Rhodobacter capsulatus SB 1003: one gene and its partner. The protein of the gene in region 2 interacts with the protein of the main gene of each other region in a pairwise test. Links are inferred from orthologs where the notes say so. Each region holds a gene or a part of one and is shown on either strand. Other genes may lie near its edges. The genes, in order: RCAP_RS11150 and RCAP_RS00595.

Evidence for each region.
Region 1: the proteins of RCAP_RS00595 (region 2) and RCAP_RS11150 interact in binary tests that used the Escherichia coli proteins (3 or more experiments, as listed by UniProt). The link is inferred for Rhodobacter capsulatus SB 1003 from one-to-one orthologs.

Annotation. Positions count from the first base shown.
Region 1 is NC_014034.1:2,428,890-2,432,396, reverse strand. Bases 111-3,306 are described here. They hold RCAP_RS11150 (sensor histidine kinase), read right to left. Parts: upstream 3,005-3,306; coding sequence 311-3,004; downstream 111-310. Other genes in these bases: kdpC (potassium-transporting ATPase subunit KdpC), read right to left, coding at 3,017-3,306; RCAP_RS11155 (response regulator), read right to left, coding at 111-308. Also shown: more of RCAP_RS11155, read right to left, coding at 1-110; more of kdpC, read right to left, coding at 3,307-3,507. UniProt on the Escherichia coli protein: Member of the two-component regulatory system KdpD/KdpE involved in the regulation of the kdp operon. KdpD may function as a membrane-associated protein kinase that phosphorylates KdpE in response to environmental signals.
Region 2 is NC_014034.1:123,277-126,274, reverse strand. The notes cover bases 132-2,818. They hold RCAP_RS00595 (PTS sugar transporter subunit IIA), read right to left. Parts: upstream 1,866-2,818; coding sequence 1,398-1,865; downstream 132-1,397. Other genes in these bases: lptB (LPS export ABC transporter ATP-binding protein), read right to left, coding at 2,699-2,818; hpf (ribosome hibernation-promoting factor, HPF/YfiA family), read right to left, coding at 1,897-2,472; RCAP_RS00600 (sulfotransferase family protein), read left to right, coding at 132-1,397. In the rest of the region: more of RCAP_RS00600, read left to right, coding at 1-131; more of lptB, read right to left, coding at 2,819-2,998. UniProt on the Escherichia coli protein: Seems to have a role in regulating nitrogen assimilation.

The DNA of each region.
Region 1 (3,507 bases), 2.3 Mb from region 2 along the record:
AAGGGTTTTTCCAGATAGTCATCGGCGCCCAGATCCAGCGCCTCGACCTTTTCCGCCTCGCGGTCGCGGGCCGAAAGCACGATCACCGGCACCGCGCTGAAGGCCCGCACGGCTTTGAGCACTTCCTTGCCGTCGCGGTCGGGCAGGCCCAGATCGAGCAGGATCGCCTCGGGCGCGATGCTGGCCGCCAGCCGGATCGCCTCCTGCCCGGTCGTCGCGGCGACGATCTCGTAGCCCGCCGTTTCCAGCGCGATCCGCAGCATGGTCTGGATCTGGTCGTCGTCATCGACGACAAGCAAACGGCGCATTCCTATCTCGCCTCCTCGTCCTGCGGCAGTTCCGCCAGCGGCAGCCGCACGATCAGCCGGGTGCCGCGGCGGCGGATGGCGGGGCTTTCGGCCTTGATCGTGCCGCCCATCGCCCGCACGAGGCCGCGGCAGATCGACAGCCCCAGCCCGGTGCCGGGCTTGCGCCGGTCGGTGCCGCCCGCGCGGAAGAATTTCTCGAAGATCCGCTCCAGATCGGCCGGTTTCACCCCGGGGCCGTCGTCGGTCACGCTGATCGCCACCTGATCCCCTTCATTGCGCGCATGCACGCTGACCTCGCTTTCGCCGTATTTATGTGCGTTGTCGAGCAGGTTGAAGATCACCTGCGACAGCAGATCCTGATCGCCGCGCACGAAGCCCAGATCGGGGGCCAGGCTGACCCGGGTCTGCCGCCCCGGATGGGTCTTGCGCGCCCGCTCGGCCGCCAGCCGGATCGCATCGCCGACATCGACCCAGTCGCGGCGGACCTTGACCACGCCCTGATCGATCCGGCTCATCTCCAAAAGGTTGCCCACGAAGCGGTTCAGCCGCGCGGCTTCCTGCCCGATGGTGTCCAGCAGCTCGGTGCGCTGATCGGGGCGCAGGTCGGTTTCGCCCCGTTGCAGCGTCGTCACCGCGCCGGTGATCGCGGCCAGAGGCGTGCGCAGATCATGGCCGAGCGAGGCCAAAAGCGCATCGCGGATGTTCTCGTTTTCCTGCATCGCCGCCGCCTTCACCGCCTCGCGCACCAAAAGCGCGCGGTCCAGCGCCACCGCCGCCTGTTCCACCGCCACGGCCAGCTTCGCCTCGTCGGCGACCGAGAGCGGCTGGTCGCGGTCGGGCGGCTCGTAGCCCAGCACCGCCACCACATGGCGCGGCGTCGCCAGCGGGTGAAAGCGCAGCCGCAGGTTCGGCAGCGTCGCCGTGCGCCAGCCCGCCACCTCGCCTTTTTCAAACGCCCAGCGCGCCGCGGTCATCTCGACCGGATCGGCGATTTCCTCGGGCGGCCAGGCGGCGCAGGGCACCAGCTCGCTGCCCTCGACCAGAAGCAGGATCGCCTTGCCGCCCAGCCCGCCCTGCACCTGCGTCACCATCGCCCAGGCGACATCCTCGGCCGAAGACGCCGCCGAGAGCTGGCGCGAAAACGCCGCCTGCGCCTCGACGCCCCGGGTCTGCGCCAGCGCCGCGCGGGCCTGCGCGCGGATCCGCCCGGTCCAGGACCCGGTCAGGCTGGCGACGACCAGAAAGATCAGCAGCGCCAGGAATTCATGCGGCCGCGCGATGCTGAAGGTGTGCAGCGGCTCGATGAAGAAGAAATTGTAGCCCAGACAGGACAGAAGCGCCGCCAGAACCGCCGCCCGGGTGCCGCGCAACGTGCCGCAGATCAGCACGCCCGCCAGAAAGATCATCGACAGGTTCGGCAGTTCCATCACCGCGGCCAAAGCATGGCCGATCGCGATCACCCCGGTCGTGGCCAGCCCCGCAAGCGCCAGATCGGCGGGCAGGCCCGGCCGCGTCAGGCCCCGGCGCAGGGCGTCAAGGCGTCGGCGCGCCGCCGCGGGCGCCGGGCCGGGCAGGGGCAGCAGATGCACCGCGATCCCCTCGGCGCGGGCGGCCAGCGCCTCGGCCAGGCTTTGGCGCAGCAGCCGCGCCAGCGGGCCGCGCGGCCGATGCCCGAGCAGGATCTGCGTGACATGTTCGCGCCGCGCCACGCGCAGGATATCCGCGGCAAAATCGGCGCTGGTCCGCCGCTGCGCCGTGCCCCCCAGCGTCTCGACCAGCCGCAGCGCCTCGCTCGCGCGCCGGTCCGGTTGCGCCGGATCGCCGGGCGGCGCCAGCAGGAGCGCGATCCAGTCCGCATTCAGCGCCGAGGCCAGCCGTGCCGTCTGCCGGATCAGCGCATCGCTGCTACCATCGGCGACCAGGCAGACCAGCAGCCGCTCGGCCGCGGCCCAGGGCCCCTCGATCGCCTTTTGCCGCAGGATCTCGGTCATCTGGTCGTCGACCCGCTCGGCGGTGCGGCGCAAAGCCAGTTCGCGCAGCGCCGTCAGATTGCCGGGGGTGAAGAATTTCTCCACCGCCCGGCGCGCGGTCTGCGGCAGATAGACCTTGCCCGCCTTGAGCCGCGCGATCAGCTCGTCGGGCGGGATATCGACGAGCACCACATCCTGCGCCTCTTGCAGCAGGACATCGGGCACGGTCTCGCGCATGGGGGCGCCGGTGATCCGCGCCACCACATCGGCCAGGCTTTCCAGATGCTGGATGTTCAGCGCCGTCCAGACATCGATCCCGGCATCGAGCAGTTCGCGGATGTCCTGCCAGCGTTTCGGATGTCGGCTTTGCGGCGCGTTGGTGTGGGCGAGTTCGTCCACCACCAGCAGCGCCGGACGCCGGGCCAGCGCGGCGTCGATGTCGAATTCCTCGAGCGGCTGGCCGCGATGGTCGATGTGCCGCCGCGGCAGGGTTTCCAGCCCCGCCGCCAGCGCCTCGGTTTCGGCCCGGCCATGCGTCTCGATCAGGCCGAGCACCACATCGACCCCCTCGGCGCGCAGCCGGTGGGCCTCCTGCAGCATGGCGCAGGTCTTGCCCACCCCCGGCGCCGCGCCGAGGAAGATCTTCAGACGGCCGGGCCTCTCGCGCTGGCTGAGCGCCAGCAACGCATCGGGATCGGGGCGTTTTTCCGGATCACCGGCGGGCATCGCATCCTCGGGTCATTGCGCCGCCAGTGTGTCCAGCGCACGGTTCAGCGCAAGCACATTCACCCGCGGCGCGCCAAAGACGCCAAGGAGCGGCTGCCGGGTCTGATCCGTGACCAGCGCCGCCACCCGCGCGGGGGGGATGCCCCGCGCCGCCGCCACCCGCGCCACCTGTGCCTGCGCATTTTGCGGCGAGATGTCGGGATCAAGCCCCGAGGCCGAGGCGGTCACCGCATCGGCGGGCACCGGCGCCGCCAGCTCTGCGGCCGTGACATCGGCCCGGATCCGGTCGATCAGCCTTTGCGACAGCGGACCAAGGTTCGAACCGCCCGAGGCCATGGCATCATAGGGCGCAGCCGTGGCCGAGGGGCGGGGGTGGAAATACCCGGGCGCGGTGAAATTCTGGCCCAGAAGCGCCGAGCCCAGAATGCGCTCGCCCTGCCGGATCAGGCTGCCCTGCGCCTGATGCGGCAAAAGCGTGGTGGCAATGGCCGTCAGCGACAGCG
Region 2 (2,998 bases):
GGTTTGACTGTTTCGTCGTCTTTGCCGAAATGCGCACGGGGTCGAACCTGCTGGAAGCCGCGCTGAACGACCTGCCCGGCGTCAGCTGCCACGGCGAGGCCTTCAACCCGGCGCTGATCGGCTATCCGAAACAGACCGAGCTTCTGGGCCTGACGCGCGAGGCCCGCGATGCCGATCCGCTGGCGCTTTGGGCCCGGATCAGGACCGCCGGGGGGCTGAACGGCTGCCGGTTCTTTCACGACCACGATCCGCGCGTGCTTTCGGCCATGCTGGAAGATCCGCGCTGCGCCAAGATCGTGCTGACCCGCAATCCGGTCGAAAGCTATGTCAGCCTGAAACTGGCGCGGGCGACCGGGCAGTGGAAGCTGGGCGATGCGAAACACCGCAAGGACACGCCGCAGGCAGAGTTCGACGCCGCCGAATTCGAAACGCATCTGGAGGCATTGCAGGGCTTTCAGATCACCCTGATGCGGGCCTTGCAGACCTCGGGGCAGACGGCCTTTTACATCGATTACGAAGATGCGCAGGATCTGGCGGTGCTGAACGGTCTGGCCGCCTGGCTGGGGATCGCGGGGCGGCTGACCGCCCTGCCCTCCAGCCTTGTGGTGCAGAACCCCGAGGCGCTGGAGGAAAAGGTGGCGAATTTCCCGGCGATCGAGGCCGCGCTGGCGAAGCTCGACCGGTTCAACCTGTCGCGCACGCCGAATTTCGAGCCGCGCCGGGGGCCGGGCGTGCCCGCTTTCGTCGGCTGCGATGCCGGGCTTCTGTATCTGCCGATCCGGCCGGGGCTGGAGGCGCCGATCCGCGACTGGCTGGGGAAGCTTGGCCCGCTGGAAGACGATTTCTCGCAAAAGACGCTGCGGCAGTGGAAGCGCAGGCATCCCGGCCACCGCAGCTTCACCGTCGTGCGCCATCCGCTGTTGCGCGCGCATCTGGCCTTTGCGGCGCTCTTGTCGAAAGACGGGATGGCCGACACCCGCGAGGTGCTGCGCCGCAGCTACAAGCTGCCGCTGCCGCCCGAGGGCAAGCCGATGGCGGCGCAGGACTGGGCGGCGGGTCTGCTGGCTTTCCTGGGCTGGCTGAAGACGAACCTGAACGCGCAGACCAGCCTTGCCGTGCATCCGCTCTGGGCCAGCCAATCGGCCAGCCTGCAGGGGATCGCGCAGTTCACGCCCCCGGATCTGGTCGCGCGCGAAGATCGCCTGGCCGAGGATCTGGCCGCGCTGGCGCAGATGGTCGGGGCGAAAGCCCCGGCCTTTGCGGCGCCACGGGGCGATACCGCGCCGGTCAAGCTCGCCGATGTCTGGACGCCCGAGCTGGAACAGGCCGCCGCGGACACCTATTCCCGCGACTACATGCAATTCGGCTTCGGGCCGTGGAAACGGAAAAAGGCCTGATCAGGCCGCCTGAACGCCGCCCGAGGCCGCCGTCAGCACCGCATGCAGCGCCGCCGGATCGGAATTGGCCCGCAGCTTCGCGCAGGTCTCGACATTGCGCAGCGTCCGCGACACCAGCGCCAAGGCCTTCAGATGCTCGACGCCCGAATCCTTCGGCGCGAAGAGCGCAAAGATCAGATCGACCGGCAGCCGGTCCACCGCGTCGAAATCAAGCGGCTTTTCCAGACGCAGGAACACGCCCACCACCGATTTCAGCCCGTGCAGCCGCGCATGCGGCAGCGCAACCCCGTGACCGACCCCGGTCGGTCCCAGCATCTCGCGTTCCTGCAGCGCGTCCACGGTCTGGATCGCATCCAGCCCGTAGGCTGAATGCGCGATTTCGGAAAGGTCCTGAAACAGGCGCTTCTTGCTCGTGACATTGGTCAACACCTTGACCGCCGCCGGTTTGAGCAGGGTGGAAAGATCCATCTGTCCTTTTTCCGCGCCCATCGTCGAACGCTCACTTGATGTTGCGGGGATCGATCCAGCCGACGTTGCCGTCGTCCCGCCGGTAGACCACGTTGACCCCGCCGTGTTTCTCGTTGCGGAAGACCAGAAGCGGCTTGGTCGAGAGCTCCATCTGCATCACCGCCTCGCCGACCGAGATCGTGGGGACTTTCGTCTCCATCTCGGCGACGATCACCGGCGCCAGGCTGTCGCCATCGGGTTCCGTCTCGTCATCTTCCGCGGCGAGCACATACAGGCCCGCGGCATCGAATTCAACCGGCGTCACGCGTTCGCGGTGATGGTCTTTCAGGCGGCGTTTGTGACGGCGCAGCTGCTTGTCCATCTTTTCGCGGCAGGCCTCGAACGCGGCATAGACCTCGCCCGCACGGCCCGCGGCCGAGGCGGTCAGGCCGGTGGACAGGTGCACGGTGATTTCGCAGACATATTCATGCGAGGTCCGCGAAAAAACCACGGTCGCATCGGTGGGTCGCTGCATGTATTTGTCGACCGTTTCCCCCAATTCGGTCTTCACATGGGTTTGCAGGGCTTCGCCAACGTCGAGCTGTTTTCCGCTGATCTGATAACGCATGGCTTCTCCTTCACGTCATTGTCCCGCAACCGGAATGCTCTGTCCGGAATGCGAGGTGGTTGAACTCTTCTTTGAAACCGGGGAGGTCGAGCCCCAAAACCGGAGCGGGCCGGGAATCGGGCCGAACGGGAAACGGGGCGAGGGTGCGTTGGTGCACATACCCCGTATTTGGGAACGGAACGGCGGGGCTGTCAACTGCCCGAACGCATCCTTTGTGAAACCTTTGTTACTGAATGCGGAAATTCTCGCCGAGGTAGACGCGACGGACGTTTTCGTCCTGCACCACCTCTTCGGTGCGGCCCGACATCAGCACCCTGCCATCGTGAAGGATATAAGCCCGATCGACGATTTCCAGCGTTTCCCGGACGTTGTGATCGGTGATCAGAACGCCGATGCCGCGTTCTTTCAGATGCGACACCAGGGCGCGGATCTCGGCCACCGCAATCGGGTCCACCCCTGCAAAGGGTTCATCCAGAAGCAGATATTTCGGGTCAGCCGCCAGACAGCGGGCAATTTCGACCCGCCG